Regions from separate parts of the Streptomyces sp. NPDC050509 genome, predicted to be linked through region 3. Evidence: riboswitches for the same ligand, from Rfam matches in the RefSeq annotation. Region 3 holds a riboswitch; each other region holds the start of a gene.
What was found. Region 3 has a riboswitch for thiamine pyrophosphate ahead of thiO (glycine oxidase ThiO). Riboswitches for the same ligand answer to the same signal wherever they lie in the genome.
Positions count from the first base shown of each region.

Region 1: it holds a riboswitch for thiamine pyrophosphate, as region 3 does, so the genes downstream of both, thiC (phosphomethylpyrimidine synthase ThiC) here and thiO (glycine oxidase ThiO) in region 3, are expected to answer to the same signal.
Region 2: it holds a riboswitch for thiamine pyrophosphate, as region 3 does, so the genes downstream of both, ACIBJC_RS34445 (thiamine ABC transporter substrate binding subunit) here and thiO (glycine oxidase ThiO) in region 3, are expected to answer to the same signal.

Region 1 is NZ_JBITHL010000009.1:77,156-82,665, forward strand. It holds gene ACIBJC_RS25285 (helix-turn-helix domain-containing protein) at 1-492, shown strand, start outside; gene ACIBJC_RS25290 (hypothetical protein) at 728-937, shown strand; gene thiC (phosphomethylpyrimidine synthase ThiC) at 1,177-3,027, opposite strand; TPP riboswitch at 3,020-3,164, opposite strand; gene ACIBJC_RS25300 (YibE/F family protein) at 3,245-4,660, shown strand; gene ACIBJC_RS25305 (SsgA family sporulation/cell division regulator) at 4,718-5,152, opposite strand; gene ACIBJC_RS25310 (IclR family transcriptional regulator) at 5,256-5,510, opposite strand, start outside.
Region 2 is NZ_JBITHL010000016.1:81,858-87,367, reverse strand. It holds gene ACIBJC_RS34455 (ABC transporter ATP-binding protein) at 1-36, opposite strand, end outside; gene ACIBJC_RS34450 (ABC transporter permease) at 36-1,649, opposite strand; gene ACIBJC_RS34445 (thiamine ABC transporter substrate binding subunit) at 1,808-2,932, opposite strand; TPP riboswitch at 3,023-3,148, opposite strand; gene rlmN (23S rRNA (adenine(2503)-C(2))-methyltransferase RlmN) at 3,188-4,294, opposite strand; gene ACIBJC_RS34435 (phosphatidate cytidylyltransferase) at 4,491-5,510, opposite strand, start outside.
Region 3 is NZ_JBITHL010000008.1:374,604-380,113, forward strand. It holds gene ACIBJC_RS24385 (thiazole synthase) at 1-168, opposite strand, end outside; gene thiS (sulfur carrier protein ThiS) at 174-374, opposite strand; gene thiO (glycine oxidase ThiO) at 386-1,642, opposite strand; TPP riboswitch at 1,640-1,753, opposite strand; gene ACIBJC_RS24400 (NAD(P)/FAD-dependent oxidoreductase) at 1,848-3,095, shown strand; gene ACIBJC_RS24405 (Rv2175c family DNA-binding protein) at 3,287-3,652, shown strand; gene thiE (thiamine phosphate synthase) at 3,758-4,408, shown strand; gene metF (methylenetetrahydrofolate reductase [NAD(P)H]) at 4,521-5,438, shown strand; gene ACIBJC_RS24420 (hypothetical protein) at 5,451-5,510, shown strand, end outside.

The DNA of each region.
Region 1 (5,510 bases), on a different contig from region 3:
CTCACTGTGGACCGTGCTCGCATGGCGGCTGAAGAGTCCGACGACCCCACGCTGTTGGCCGCAGCCGCCTGGATCGCCGGCAACGGGCTGCGCGGGAACGGGCACACCGAGGAAGCTCTCCGACCTGTCTCGGAGGCCGCCGCCACACTGCGCCCCCGACTGGAGGACGGTCCCGACATGCTCCGGGGCACCTTCGGCGCGCTCTGCCTCCACGCCGCCATTACGTGTGCCAAAGAAGGGCGTGACGGAGACGCTTGGCGTTGGTGGGACGAAGCCGATGCCACCGCGCGTCAGATGCCCGGATACGCGCACCCCTGGACGATGTTCGGTGCTGGCAACGTCGCCGTGCACGCTGTCACCATCGGCGTAGATCTACGCACTCCCGGCGCGGCACTTCGTCGCGCCTCTGAGACCGTGCCCGAGTCCATCCCTTCCGTCGGAGCGCCGGTCGCGCCCCTTCTTCGACGCAGCCCGATCCGAGCACGCCCGTAAAGAGCACGCTGGATCACTGCACTACCTACGCCGCGCCTTCGACGTCTCGCCCGAGGCCGTGCGCTACGTACCGACCGCGCGGGCGCTGGCAGCCGATCTCACCCGCACCGTGCCCGGCCCGCTCCGGACCGAGGCGGTCGAACTCGCCGAAGCCGTCGGAGTGGCCGCGTAAACCAAGGAGGCAGGGGGACATTTTGTCCCCTCAGTCCAGTTCGAAGCGCCCTACCGTCCCGGCATGACAAGCACCAGGCACACTACGAACGACGCCCTCAGAGATGGAAGGAAGGCCGCCGACGACCTGGCCGCAGCACTCAAGGAGGCCGGTTTCACCCTGCCCTCCCTGCGAGGCGGCTTTCCCGTCAACAACCTCGGCTACGTCGAACTCGGGGGAGCCGGAGCTGACTTGACCGGCCGCCTCGTCGTGTGGATCAGAGCACGCGTATGAGCATCATGGTCACGCGCCGGATGACCTTACGCGTCTATCGGGTACGTGCCGACGGCAGCAGGATCACAGAACTCTCGATGACCACGATTCGCGCCAAGGACAAGCTCGATCCGTTGACAGGCTCAGCCTGGCCACCATGCACGTGCGCACGTTGTAGGGCTGCTGCCCGAAACGCCGGGTAGCGCCTTCCAGGGAAACGAGTGCCCCGGCCCATCGGACCGGGGCACTCCCATGTCGAGTCAGTCGGCCAAGGGGAGGTACACGCGGTTGCCACTCGCCGCGAACTCCTTGGACTTCTCCAGCATCCCTGCCTCCACTTCCTCGGCCGAAGCAGAAGTTGCCAGGTCAGGAGCGAATTGCTCTGTGATGCTTCTACTGATTTTCATCGAGCAGAACTTGGGGCCGCACATCGAGCAGAAGTGCGCCGTCTTCGCCGGCTCCGCCGGCAGCGTCTCGTCATGGAACTCCCGTGCCGTGTCCGGGTCGAGCGCCAGATTGAACTGGTCCTCCCAGCGGAACTCGAACCGGGCGTCCGACAGCGCGTCGTCCCACTCCTGCGCCCCTGGATGCCCCTTGGCGAGATCCGCCGCGTGAGCCGCGATCTTGTACGTGATGACGCCCGTCTTCACGTCGTCGCGGTCAGGCAGGCCGAGATGTTCCTTGGGCGTGACGTAGCAGAGCATCGCCGTACCCCACCAGGCGATCATCGCCGCGCCGATCCCGGAGGTGATGTGGTCGTACGCCGGGGCCACATCGGTGGTCAGCGGGCCGAGGGTGTAGAACGGCGCCTCCTCGCAGATCTCCTGCTGGAGGTCGATGTTCTCCTTGATCTTGTGCATCGGGACATGGCCCGGGCCCTCGATCATCGTCTGTACGTGGTGGCTCTTGGCGATCGAGTTCAGCTCGCCCAGCGTGCGCAACTCGGCGAACTGCGCCTCGTCGTTGGCGTCCGCGATGGAGCCCGGCCGCAGCCCGTCGCCGAGGGAGTACGTCACGTCGTACGCGGCGAGGATGTCGCACAGCTCGTCGAAGTTCTCGTACAGGAACGACTCCTTGTGGTGCGCGAGGCACCAGGCGGCCATGATCGAGCCGCCGCGCGAGACGATGCCGGTCTTGCGGCGGGCCGTGAGCGGCACGTACCGCAGCAGGACACCGGCGTGGACCGTCATGTAGTCGACGCCCTGCTCGGCCTGTTCGATCACCGTGTCCTTGTAGATCTCCCAGGTCAGCTCCTCGGCCTTGCCGTCGACCTTTTCGAGCGCCTGGTAGAGCGGCACGGTGCCGATGGGCACGGGCGAGTTGCGCAGCACCCACTCGCGGGTGGTGTGGATGTTGCGGCCGGTGGAGAGGTCCATGACCGTGTCCGCGCCCCAGCGGGTCGCCCACGTCATCTTCTCCACCTCCTCCTCGATGGAGGAGGTGACCGCGGAGTTGCCGATGTTGGCGTTGACCTTCACCAGGAACCGCTTGCCGATGATCATCGGCTCGATCTCCGGGTGGTTGACATTGGCCGGCAGTACGGCGCGGCCTGCGGCGATCTCCTCGCGGACGACCTCCGGGGAGACGTTCTCCCGGATCGCGACGTACTCCATCTCCGGAGTGATCTCCCCCCGGCGGGCGTACGCGAGCTGGGTGACCGCCCGGCCCGGGCGGCCCCGGCGCGGCTGGCGTGGCCGCCCGGGGAAGACCGCGTCGAGCCCCCGCAGATCGGTCGTTCCGCTCCGGAGCAGTCCCCCGCGTGGGGAGGTGTGCTTGAGCCCGTCGTCCTCGGGGCGGGGCGGCCGGCCCGCGTACTCCTCGGTGTCGCCGCGGCCGATGATCCAGTTCTCCCGCAGCGGCGCGAGACCGCGGCGTACGTCGGTGTCGACGGTGGGGTCGGTGTACGGCCCCGAGGTGTCGTACAGCGTGACATCCGTGCCGTTGGTGAGGTGGACCTGGCGGACCGGCACCCGGAGATCGGGGCGGGAGCCCTCGATGTATCCCTTGTGCCAGCCGATGGACCGTCCGCCCGCGGTCCCGCCCGAGGGGGCCGGGTCCGCGCTGGTGTCCTCCGAGCCGGAGGCAGGCGTGTGTGCGTCCTGAATGGTCATGAGACCTACTCCCTACGCCGGCATTACCCGGTAACAGGTTCAGCGGTCGGCGCAGCGCAGGTGTCCGGGGAACCGTCCCCGGGACTACACGTCAGCGCCCTCTCAGCCCGGTGCTCCGAGCTCCCGCGTGTGCAAAGGTGCCTCCACGCTAGCGTCATATCGGGCGCGCTGAACAGAGGGCCCCACGCTTGCTCCACCTTCTTGCGATGATCGGTCGGTGACCCCACCCACCCAGTCTCACGAATCGCACGGCCACTCGCACAGTCATGGCCCCGCCGTGCCGGTCTCCCGGCACCTCCGCAAGGTGATCGCGGCGGTGCTGATTCCGTTCGCGGCCGCCGTGGTGGTCGGACTCGCCGTGCTCTGGCCGGGCGGTGCGCCCGCGCACGAGCGGACCGGTGTGGGTTTCGACCGGCAGACCTTCGAGGGCCAGGTGGTCCAGCTCGAACGGGTCGCCTGCAAGGACGTGAACGCCTCCCAGGTCCCGTCGACCGGTGACACCTCGACGCCCCAGGGCCGCGAGGCGGTGCAGGAAGAGACCGGCGAGTGCAAGAAGGCAACGGTCGAGCTGAAGAGCGGCAAGGAGAAGGGTCACACCTTCATCGAGATCGTCCAGCCGGACGCGCCGCGGCAGTTTCACGTGAAACAGGGCGTTGTGGTCGCCTATGCGCCGGACGCTCCCCGGGATCTCCAGTACTCGGTGTCCGATGTGGACCGCCAGTTCCCGTTGACGCTGCTGGCCGGGATCTTCGCGATCGCGGTGATCGTGGTGGGGCGGATGCGGGGGGTCATGGCGCTGGTCGCGCTCGTGGTCTCGTTCGCGATCCTGACGCTGTTCATCCTGCCGGCGATCCTCCAGGGCTCGAATCCGCTGGTGGTGGCGGTGGTGGGGGCGAGCGCGATCATGCTGGTGGCGCTGTATCTGTGCCACGGCCTGACGGCCCGTACCTCGGTGGCGGTGCTCGGCACTCTGATCTCGCTGCTGCTGATCGGCCTGCTGGGGTCGCTCTTCATCGGCTGGGCGAGCCTGACCGGTAACACCGATGACAACACGGGGCTGATCCACGGCCTCTACCCGGAGATCGACATGAGCGGCCTCCTGCTGGCCGGGGTGATCATCGGTTCGCTCGGTGTGCTTGACGATGTGACCGTGACGCAGACCTCGGCGGTGTGGGAGCTGCGCCAGGCCGACCCGACGATGGGGCCGCGGGCGCTGTACCGGGCGGGGATCCGGATCGGCCGGGACCACATCGCGTCGGTGGTCAATACGCTCGTGCTGGCTTACGCGGGTGCCGCGCTGCCGCTGCTGCTGCTCTTCTCGATCGCGCAGTCGAGCGTGGGGACGGTCGCCAACAGTGAGCTGGTGGCGGAGGAGATCGTACGGACGCTGGTGGGGTCGATCGGTCTGGTCGCGTCGGTGCCGGTGACGACGGCGCTGGCGGCGCTGGTGGTCTCCGCCGACCGGTCCGCCCCGGAGAGCCCTGCGGCCCTGTCCTCGCCGCCTGCCCCGGACGCGCCGGGGGCGGGCCCCGGGGCCGAGGCGGGCTGGGAGCCCCAGGAGGCCCCGGGGGTCCTGGTACCGACCCCGCCGGTGCGCGGACCGGGCGGCCGGGGCCGCCGCCGCAAGAAGTAGGCCGGGAGGAGCCGCCCGGGACACCAGAATCACCCGGACGGCCCTCTCCACGGACTGTCAGCCGGCGTTCTCCTCGGCGAGGATGCGGCCCAGCTCCTCCTCAAGGCTGCCTTCGAAGTCACTGAGCGTGCGCTCCTGGCCCAGCGGGACCAACCGGTCCGTACGGTCCAGGAAGGCCACCAGCGGCGCGGCACTGACACGGAAGAGCGCGTGGTCGTCGCCGACCTGGAGCCGCATATGGACGTCCGAGAGGTCCTCGGGCGTCGTCGGCGAGATGTGCACGTCACCGTCCCCGCTGGGTGTGTTGATGCCGTCAAGGAGCAGTTCGCGACCGAAAGTCCAGGTCACAGGCGCATCGCCGGGCAGATGGAATGTCATCCGAACCGCGTAGGGATCAGCCACCTTGTAGTGGAGTTCCACCGGGATACGGAACGACAGCTCCTCGGAGACGAGGAAGCTCATCAGGACCTCGGCCTGGACCGACTCGCGCATCGTTGTACTCCGGAGTAGATGGAACAGTGGCTGGGAATGATCCCCGTTGACCCTCTTGACGCCATCGTCCTGTAAGCGCTAGCAGATCACAAGGAGTAATTTTTCAGATACTGATAGAGAGGATTTGCGAGGTCAGCAGGGATCCGATCTCTCTGCGTAACCGTTCGACCGCCGGAAGCAGTCGTTCCTGTTGACAGACCGGTATAGAAATGGCCACGGCAGCGGCCGTGGAACCGACCGTGACGGGTACGGCGGCACAGACCGTGCCGAGCCGGTACTCCTGCCGGGAGACGACCGGCTCCATCCGCCCCAGCGAGGCGAGGCGCTCCAGCAGGGTGCTCCGGTCCGTCACCGAGTA
Region 2 (5,510 bases), on a different contig from region 3:
CCGTACGGTCACGTCCGACAGGGTCAGCAAAGCCATCAGAACTCTCCCGAGCGGTCGGTACGGATACGTTCGAGCGCCAGCAGCGACACCGCGCACACCACCATCAGGACCGTGGACAGTGCCATCGCCTGCCCGTAGTTGAGCTCGCCGGGCCGGCTCAGCAGCCGCGCCACTGCCACCGGCAGCGTCGGCCGGTCGGGACGCGCGATGAAGACCGTCGCGCCGAACTCACCGAGCGAGACGGCGAAGGCGAACCCTGCCGCGACGAGCGTGGCCCGCCGTACCAACGGCAGATCGATCTCCCGCCAGGCGCGCAGCGGGGACGCCCCGAGAACGGCCGCCGCCTCGCGCAGCCGCCCGTCGACCGCGCGCAGCACCGGCAGCATGGTCCGTACGACGAAGGGCACACCCACCAGCGCCTGGGCGAGCGGCACGAGGATCCAGGAGGCCCGCAGGTCGAGCGGCGGCTTGTCGAGCGTGATCAGGAAGCCGAAGCCGACGGTGACGGCGGAGACGCCGAGCGGCAGCATCAGCAGCGCGTCGAAGCCCCGTACGAGGCGTCCGGCGCGACGGGTCAGCGCGGCGGCGGCGAGGCCGCCGATCACCACCGCGATGGCCGTGGCGACCAGCGCGTACCGCAGCGAGTTCCAGACGGCCTCCAGCGGCGGCACGAGGAAGGTGCCGCCGCTCGCGTCAACCGAGGCGAGCGCCCGGTAGTGGGCGAACCCGTACCCGCCGGGGCCGTCGAGGGAGCGCTCGACGAGCACCCCCAGCGGCAAAAGGATCAGCAGCGCGGCGGTCGCGAGCACGCCGCCGAGCAGCGCCCACTGCCCGGCTCCGCGGGGCCGGCGCGCGGTCTGCGCCGGGTCGACCAGCTTCAGCGCGCTCTCCCGCCTCCGTACGGTCCCGGCGTGTACGGCGAGGATCGCGCCGACCGCCGCGAACTGCACCAGCGTCAGCACGGCGGCGGTGGGCAGGTCGAGGAGTTGCGCGGTCTGCCGGTAGATCTCGACCTCAAGGGTGGAGAAGCCGGGGCCACCGAGGATCTGTACGACGCCGAAGGAGGTGAACGTGAAGAGGAAGACCATCAGCGCCGCGGCGGCGACGGCGGGGGCGAGCGCGGGAAGCGTCACGCGCCACCACGCCGCGAGGCGCCCGGCGCCCAGTACGCGCGCGGCTTCCTCCTGGCGCGGGTCGAGCTGTGACCACAGGCCGCCCACGGTGCGTACGACCACCGCGTAGTTGAAGAAGACATGGGCGAGAAGGATGGCCCAGACGGTGGTGTCGAGCCGTACGCCCCACAGGTCGTCGAGGAGACCGCCGCGTCCGAGAAGCGCCAGGAAGGCGGTGCCGACGACGACGGTGGGCAGCACGAAGGGCACGGTGACCACGGCGCGCAGGAGTTGCTTCCCCGGGAAGGCGAAGCGCGCGAAGACATAGGCGCCGGGCAGCGCGATCAGCAGCGTGAGCGCGGTGGAGGCGAGCGCCTGCCACGTGGTGAACCACAGGACGCCGAGGATGTCGGAGCGGCTCAGTACGTCGCCGACGCGGCCGAACTGCCAGGCACCGTCCGCCTTGAGGCCGCGGCCGACGATCGCGGCGACGGGATAGGCGAAGAAGACGGCGAAGAAAACGAGGGGCCCGGCCATGAGGGCGAGTCGTACGGCGTTTCCGCGCCCACGTCGGCGTCCCTGCCACTCTCGGCTCCGCACAGCGCCCCGTAGACCGCCCCGTACGCCGCCCCCGTGCCGCACGGCGCCTCGCCCGGTCCGGCCGTCCCGCGCCGCCCGGCCCTTCTCCTCGGCGGTTACTTCACTACGAGTGAGGACCACGACTGGATCCACTGCTCACGGTTGGCGGCGATACGGTCAGGTGCCACGGTCTCGGGCCGGTCGACGGTCGCGCCGAACTTCGTGAACAACTCGGGCAGCGCGACGCCCTTGACCACCGGGTTGACGAACATGTTCAGCGGCATGTCCGCCTGGAATTTCTCACTGATCAGGAAGTCCAGCAGGGCCTTGCCACCCGCCGCATTCTTCGCGCCGTCGAGCAGCCCCGCGAACTCGGTCTGCCGGAAGCACGTACCCGTGGAGACCCCTGTCGGGGCCTGCTGGGGCTGCGGCTTCGCGTACAGCACCTCGACAGGCGGGCTGGAGGCGTACGAGACGACCAGCGGCCGGTCGCCCTTGGCCTTCTTGCCACCCGCAGAACCGGAGAAGCTCTCGTTGTACGCCTGCTCCCAGCCGTCGACGACCTGGACGCCGTTGGCCTTGAGCTTCTTCCAGTAGTCCTGCCAGCCGTCGTCCCCGTAGCGCGCGACGGTGCCCAGGAGGAAGCCGAGGCCGGGCGAGGAGGTCGCGGCGTTCTCGGTGACGAGGAGGTTCTTGTACTGGGGCTTGATCAGGTCGTCGAAGGACTGCGGTGGCGCAAGCTTCTTGTCCGCGAAGTACTTCTTGTCGTAGTTAATGCAAATATCGCCGTTATCGATCGGGGTGACCCGATGCTTCTCCTTGTCGAGCCGCGCGCTCGCGTCGACCCGGCCCAGGCCCTTCGCCTCGTACGGCGTGAACAGGCCGTTGTCGAGGGCACGGGAGAGCAGGGTGTTGTCGACGCCGAAGAAGACGTCGCCCTGGGGCGATCCCTTGGTCAGGATCTCCTTGTTGAGCGCTTCGCCGGCATCGCCGCTCTTCAGCACCTTGACGGTGTAGCCGGTCTCCTTGGTGAACTCTTTCAGCACCGCGGGGGACGCGTTGAACGAGTCGTGGCTGACGAGGGTGACGGTCTTGGACTTCGTGCCACCGCTCCCCCCGTCGCCGGACGACGCGGAGCCGTCGGAGCCGCCACAGGCGGCGAGGGTCGCGACACCGAGAGTCGCCGCGAGCGCGGCGTACGCCGCGTTTCTGACGCCGGTACGGGTACGGATGGTGCTCACTGATTTTCCTCCTGGGATGTCCAGGAGAAGACGCGGCCCTGTCCGGGGGCCGACCGTAGGTACGGACCGAGCCCGGACAGGGCGCAACAGCTTGAGTGATGTCCGAACTTCCTACCCAGAATGACCTGGGCAAGGTTCAGAGGGTCTGCGACCGCTGCCCGCTCTCACGGACATGTGCCGCACTCTCAGCGCTGTGGCGCTCCCCTGTCGGAAAATATGCAATGCGTTTCGAGCCAAGGTTACCCCCAGGCCCGCCTAGCGCTCCGTGGCGGCCAACTGTCCGCACGCCCCGTCGATCTCCTGGCCCCGCGTGTCCCGTACGGTCACCGGCACGCCGTGCGCCGCAATCGCCTCGACGAACTTCTTCTCGTCCTCCGGGCGCGACGCCGTCCACTTCGAGCCCGGCGTCGGGTTGAGCGGGATCAGGTTGACGTGGACCCGTTTGCCCTTAAGGAGCCGGCCCAGCCGGTCGCCACGCCATGCCTGGTCGTTGATGTCGCGGATCAGGGCGTACTCGATGGAGATCCGGCGGCCGGACTTCTCCGCGTACTCCCACGCGGCGTCCAGCACCTCCCGTACCTTCCAGCGCGTATTGACCGGAACGAGGGTGTCGCGCAGCTCGTCGTCGGGGGCGTGCAGGGAGACCGCGAGCCGGCACTTGAAGCCCTCGTCGGCGAAGCGCAGCATCGCGGGCACCAGTCCGACCGTGGAGACGGTGATCCCGCGCTGCGAGATGCCAAGACCGTCCGGCTCGGGGTCGGTGAGCCGGCGGATCGCGCCGACAACGCGCTTGTAGTTGGCGAGGGGCTCGCCCATGCCCATGAAGACGATGTTGGACAGCCGCGCGGGGCCACCGGGGACCTCGCCGTCGCGCAGTGCGCGCATCCCGTCGACGATCTGGTGGACGATCTCCGCCGTGGACAGATTGCGGTCCAGGCCAGCCTGTCCGGTCGCGCAGAAGGGGCAGTTCATCCCACAGCCCGCCTGCGACGAGATGCACATGGTGACCCGGTCGGGATAGCGCATCAGTACGGACTCGACGAGCGTGCCGTCGTGCAGCCGCCAGAGCGTCTTACGGGTCGTGTCGTCGTCGCACGAGATGTGCCGTACCACCGACATCAGCTCGGGCAGCAGTTCCGTCGCGAGTTTCTGCCGCGCGGCGGCCGGGATGTCGGTCCACTGCTCGGGATCGTGCGCGTAGCGCGCGAAGTAGTGCTGCGACAGTTGCTTGGCGCGGAACGCCTTCTCCCCGATGGCGGCGACGGCCTCGCGGCGCTCGGCGGGGGTGAGGTCGGCGAGATGCCGCGGGGGCTTCTTGGCTCCGCGGGGCGCGACGAAAGTGAGTTCTCCGGGTGCAGGCATGGTCCGTCCAGTGTCGCAGACGACGCCGCGTGGCCCGTTCCCCGTACATCGGCACCATGGGAGAGGGGGTACGCCGCCCCGTGGGCGGCGTACCCCCTCCTCTCAAGCACGCACCGTCTCCGCACGGATCCCGAGCGGGGACTGGCAGCGCCTTTGCCCGTCAGAACCGCCGGAACCGTCACGGCGGTCCGGACGTTCAGGACCCCACGAAGAGCACCAGCAGCAGCCAGACCACCGGCGCCGTGGGCAGCAGCGAGTCGAGCCGGTCCATGATCCCGCCGTGCCCCGGCAGCAGCGTCCCCATGTCCTTGATCCCGAGGTCACGCTTGATCATGGACTCGCCGAGGTCGCCGAGCGTGGCGCTGGCCGCGACGGCCAGGCCGATCAGCAGCCCCTGCCACCAGGCACCACCATCGATCAGGAACTCCATCAGGAGCGCGCCGGCCACCATCGCGAAGGCGACGGCGCCGCCGAGCCCCTCCCAGGTCTTGCCAGGGCTGATGCGCGGCGCGAGCTTGTGCGTACCGAAGCGCCAGCCGACGGCGTACGCGCCGGTGTCGCTGACGACGGTCAGCACGAGGAACATCAGCACACGCTGCGAACCGTCCCCCGCCGTGAGCATCATCGCGACGAAGGTCGCCAGGAACGGCACGTAGAACGCGGCGAAGACCCCTGCGGTGACGTCCTTGAGGTAGCCCTCAGGCGGCTCCGTCATGCGCCAGATCAGCACGGCGAGCGCGGTGAGGGCCATCGCGACCCAGGCGCCCTCCGCGCCGCGCGCGTACCCGGCGACGACCATCGCGGCGCCGCCCACGGCCAGCGGCACGAGCGGTGCCTTGATGCCCTTCTTCTCGTCGAGCCGCGAGGTCAGCTCCCACAACCCCACGACCACGGCGACCGCTATGACACCGATGAACACGGCCTTGACGATGAAGAGCGACGCGGCGACCACCGCGCCGAGCCCGACACCGACTCCTATGGCCGCGCGCAGATCACGGCCGGCCCGCTTCTTCGGCGGGGGCGGCGGAGGGACGGCCATGGGCTCCTGCGGAGTCTCGTCGCGGAACAGGGGGCCGCCCGGCCGAGCAGCCCCCCGGTCGTCGTTCTGGTCCCCGCCGTTCGCGGGTTCGTCGGGCACGATGGGCATGGGCCGAGTCTGCTGTGCGGAATGCTCATCGTATGCGGGACCCGCCGGGGCAGCCCCCTGGTCGGTCGG
Region 3 (5,510 bases):
GGAGCCCTGCACGGTGGGGTCGAGACGGCGCATCGCGACCGTGGTGAGTTCGGTGCCGGAGGCGATCAGTGAACGTTCGAGGACATCGAGGCTGGGCGCCCCGCCCGTCCCCATGATCAGCCGGGAGGCGAAGGTGGTGGAGCCGATGGTGAGAAGGTCGTCGGCCATGTCCGTCAGCCTCCCTGGACCGCGGTGAGGACTTCCACCCGGTCGCCGTCGTTGAGCGCGGTGCCGGACCAGCGGGTACGCGGGACCACCGTCTCGTTGACGGCGGCGGCCACCCCGGAGCGCGCCGGAGTGAGGGTCGCGACGACGGTGTCGAGCGTGGTCGCGGGGGCGAACTCGCGTGGCTCGCCGTTGACGGACACGTACATCACGGCGGTGTTCATACGGGCTGCTCCAGGGAGGCGGACGGGGAACCGGTCGCGGTAGGGGAGCCGGACGCGGCGGGGGAGAAGCGCAACGGGGTGAAGGGCGCGGCCTCGGGCGGCAGTTCACCGGTCGTCAGGACGGTCGCCAGCACCTCACCGGTGACCGGCGTCAGCAGCACCCCGTTGCGGTAGTGGCCGGTGGCCAGCGAGAGCCCCGGCAGCACGGTCGGCCCCAGCAGCGGCGCGTTGTCCGGCGAGCAGGGGCGCAGCCCCGCGCGGGTCTCGGTCAGCGGCAGCTCGGTGATGCCGGGCACCAGCTCGTGCGCGTCGCGCAGCAGCTCGTACACCCCGCCCGCCGTGACCGTCGTGTCCCAGCCCAGCTCCTCGCTGGTCGCGCCGACGACCAGCTCACCGTTCTCGCGCGGCACGAGATAGACCTGGGAGCCGCGCACCACGGCCCGTACCGTCCGGGACAGGAAGGGCGCGTAAGGGCGGGGCACCGCCAGCCGCAGCACCTGCCCCTTGACGGGCCGTACGGGCGGCACGGCCTCAGGGGGCACGCCCGCCAGCCCGCCGCTGAGGCTGCCGCCCGCCAGCACCACCCGGTCCGCGCCGAGCACGCCGCCGTCGGCCAGGACGGCGCCTGCGGCCCGGTCCCGTACGACGGAGAGCCGCCGCGCCCAGGAGCGGTGGAAGACCACCCCGGCCCGTTCGCAGGCCGTCAGGAGCGCCGCCGCGAGCCGCCGCGGATCGATCTGGTGGTCGCCGTCGACCCGCAGACCACCGCGTACGCCCGGCGCGAGCATCGGCTCCAGGCGCCGGCATTCGCGCCCCGTGAGCCACTCGGACGTCAGCCCCGAGCGCACCTGGAGGGCGTGCAGCTCACGGAGCTGGGCGCGGTCGTCGGAGTCCAGGGCCACGGCGAGCGTGCCGCACGCGCGGTAGCCGGTGTCCCGGCCGCTCGCCTCCTCCAGCTCCGCGACGAACGCGGGATAGCGCTCGGCGGAGGCGAGGTTGAGGCCGAGCAGGGTCTGCTCGCCGTGGTGGAGTTCGGTGACGGCGGCGAGCATGCCCGCCGCGACGCGCGCCGCGCCGCCGCCCGGATCGGGGTCGGCGACAGCGGTCCGCAGCCCGCGCTGCGCCGCCCGCCAGGCGGTGACCAGACCGATGATCCCGCCCCCGACGACGAGGACGTCGTACCCCGTGGAGGCGGACGCCCCCTGTGTTCCGTGGGGCGGTTGTTCCAGAGGTGATCGCTGGGATGACTGCATGGGCGTCCAGCCCCTCCCTTCGCCGGCATGACCCGGATCAGGTTCGTACGGTCGGAGGCCGCTCCAGCCTCCCTCTCAGCCCGGTGCGTCCGGACTCCCGCGAGGTAGTGTCGACGGAAAGCCTAACGCGCGGTCCGCCGCCCGGTAAGGGAGTGTCGGCCGTGGCCCGTTCACGAGGCGGACACCGCCTCTCTAAGGTGGCCGGGTGAGCGAACTGACGCAGGGACTCGGGCGGGACGGGCGGACGGACGAGCCCGGAGTGGTCGTCGTCGGCGCGGGCATGGCGGGCGTACAGACCGCCGTGGCCCTGCGCGAGAAGGGGTACGACGGCCGGATCACCCTGATCGGCGAGGAACCGCACCCGCCCTACGACCGGCCCCCGCTCTCCAAGGCCGTCCTGCTCGGCCAGGCCGAAGGCTCGGCCTTCGACATCGACTTCGCGGCCCTCTCCGTAGACCTCAGGGTGGGCCTGAAAGCCACCGGGCTGCGGCCGTCCGCCCGGGAGATCGACACCACCGCCGGGCCCGTCCCGTACGACGTGCTGGTCATCGCCACCGGCGCCGAGGCCGCCGTACTGCCCGGCACGGAGGGCATGCCCGCTGTCCATCCGCTGCGCACCCTCGACGACGCCGAGCGGCTGCGCCCCGTGCTGGAGCGGCGGCAGCGGGTCGTCGTCGTGGGCGCCGGGTGGATCGGCGCGGAGTTCACCACCGCCGCCCGCGAGGCCGGGTGCGCCGTGACGGTCGTGGAGGCGGCCGACCGGCCGCTCGCCGGCGCCCTGCCGGCCGAGGTCGCCGCGCCCATGACCGGCTGGTACGCGGAGAGCGGCGCCACGCTGCTGACGCACGCCCGCGTGGCCGGCGTCGAGGCGGGCACGGTGGTCCTGGCGGACGGCCGCCGGCTCCCCGCCGACGCGGTGGTCGTGGGCATCGGCGCGCGGCCCGCGACGGCCTGGCTCGCCGGCTCAGGCATCGCGCTGGGCGCGGACGGATCGGTCACCGCGGACGAGCGGCTGCGCACCTCGCTGCCCGACGTGTACGCCGTCGGCGACTGCGCGTCCTTCCCGTCCGCGCGCTACGGCGAACGGCTGCTCGTCCACCACTGGGACAACGCGCTCCAGGGGCCACTCACGGTCGCCGCGCAGGCCGTCGGGGAGACCGACCCGGTCTACGACCCCGTGCCGTACTTCTGGTCGGAGCAGTTCGGCCGCTTCGTCCAGTACGCGGGCCACCACCCGGCGGCCGACACCCTGGTGCGGCGCGGCGACCCCGCGGGGGCGGCCTGGTCGGTGGTCTGGCTGCGCGACGGCGTCCTGGTGGCCCTGCTGGCCGTCGGAAGACCCCGTGACCTGGCCCAGGGCCGCAAGCTGATCGAGGCGGGCGCGCGCCTGGACCCGGAGTCGGCGGCCGATCCGGCGGTGCCGCTGCGCAAGGCGGTACTCCGGGCGCTCTGAGCGATCCGTGCTTTTCGGGCTTCCGGGCTTCCGTGCTTGTCGGGCTTCCGGGCTTGTTGGACTTCTCCCGGGGCCGCCCACCGGGTTTTCCGGGTGCGCGGAGGGCCCGAAGGGCCGATACGGCCTGGTTTCGACCCCGTCCGGGGTGGCTCGGGGTGCCCAGTGTCAGTCCGGGATGGCACGCTTGTCCTGTGACCGAGATTGACGCAAAGATCGATGCTCTCGTCCCCGCCTGGCTTCACCTGCCCGATATCGCCGAAATGCTCGATGTCGAGGTGACGCGCGTGCGGCAGTTGGTCAAGGAAGGCCAGCTCATCGCCGTGCGCCGGGGTGAGAACAGGACGCTCCAGGTGCCCGCGGCCTTCCTTGACGGCAACAAGGTCGTCAAGGGCCTCGCCGGGACCCTGACGCTCCTGAGGGACGACCACTTCACCGACGAAGAGATGCTCGAGTGGCTCTTCACCTCCGACCCGAGCCTGCCCGGCACCCCCGCGCAGGCGCTCAGCGAGAATCGCGGTACGGAGGTGAAGCGCCGGGCTCAGGCGCTCGCCGTCTGACGGCCTGACCGTCCGTGGACGGGCGGCGCCGTCGCCCGTCCACGGAGGTCCGACGCGGATCCAGGAAGCAGTTACACGACGCGGAACCAACGGGGGGACCTACCCATGCCCACGCCCCACGAGGCACTGTCCGACGCCCGGCTCTACCTGTGCGTGGACGCCCGCAGGCGGCAGGGGGACCTCCCCGAGTTCCTCCACGCCGTACTGGCGTCCGGCGTGGACATCGTGCAACTCCGCGACAAGGGCATGGAGGCGGGCGAGGAGCTGGACCACCTCCGGGTCTTCGCCGACGCCTGCCGCCGCCACGGCCGGCTGCTCGCCGTGAACGACCGCGCCGACGTGGCGCACGCCATCGGCTCCGACGTCCTCCACCTCGGCCAGGGCGACCTGCCCGTCCCGGCGGCCCGGGCCATCCTCGGCACCACCCCGCTGATCGGCCGCTCCACCCACGCCCCGGCCGAGGTGGACGCGGCGGTCGCCGAACCCGGCGTGGACTACTTCTGTACGGGCCCCTGCTGGCCCACCCCCACCAAGCCGGGCCGCCACGCCCCGGGGCTCGACCTCGTGCGGTACGCGGCGGCGAGCGGCACGGACCGCCCGTGGTTCGCGATCGGCGGCATCGACGCGGGCAACCTGGACCAGGTGCTGGACGCCGGGGCCCGCGGGGTCGTCGTCGTACGGGCGATCACGGAGGCCGACGACCCGGCCGAGGCGACGGCGGCCCTGGCCGCGCGGATACGGGAACGCGCCTCTTGACCGGAGCGTGACTTGCCCCGGAAGGGGTCCGAGGGCGGACACCTTCCCGGCAATACCGTTAAAAGCCCCACGTCCGGTTGGGTGGCCGCCACGCCCTCGATAACCTGCACGTATGGCCCTTGGCACAGCTTCGACCCGATCGGATCACGCGCATACGGTGCGTGACCTGCTCGCGACCGGAAAAACCTCGTACTCCTTCGAGTTCTGGGCGCCCAAGACCGAGAAGGGCGAGCGGAACCTCTGGAACGCGCTGCGCAGAGTCGAGGCGGTCGCCCCGAGCTTCGTCTCGGTGACCTACGGAGCGGGCGGCTCCACCCGGGACGGCACGGTCAGGGCCACGAAGCGGATCGCCGCCGACACCACCCTCACCCCCGTCGCGCACCTCACGGCCGTCGACCAGTCCGTGGCCGAGCTGCGCAACATGGTCGGGCAGTACGCCGACGCCGGGATCCGCAACATCCTCGCCGTACGGGGCGACCCGCCCGGCGACCCGATGGGCGAGTGGACCGAGCACCCCCAGGGCGTGCGGTACGCCGCCGACCTGGTCAGGCTCATCAAGGAGTCCGGGGACTTCTGCGTCGGTGTGGCCGCCTTCCCCGAGATGCATCCGCGCTCGGCCGACTGGGACACCGACATCCGGCACTTCGTCGCCAAGTGCCGGGCCGGCGCCGACTACGCGATCACCCAGATGTTCTTCGACCCCGAGGGCTATCTGCGGCTCCGTGACCGGGTCGCCGCCGCGGGTTGCGCGACCCCGATCATTCCCGAGATCATGCCGGTCACCAGTGTGAAGATGCTGGAGCGATTGCCCCAGCTCTCCACCGCGGTCTTCCCGGCGGAGCTGAAAGAGCGGATCCTCTCCGTCAAGGACGATCCGGTCGCTGTACGCTCCATTGGCATCGAGTTCGCGACGGAGTTCTGCGCCGGACTCCTGTCCGAAGGCGTACCTGGCCTTCACTTCATCACCCTCAACAATTCCACGGCGACGCTCGAAATCTACGAGAATCTCGGACTGCACGAGCAGTCGTGACTAGGGGCGGGCATGGGCTTGGCGGTCCTCTACATCGCATTCGGCATCGTTGCCCTCTGGCTGCTGGCCGAG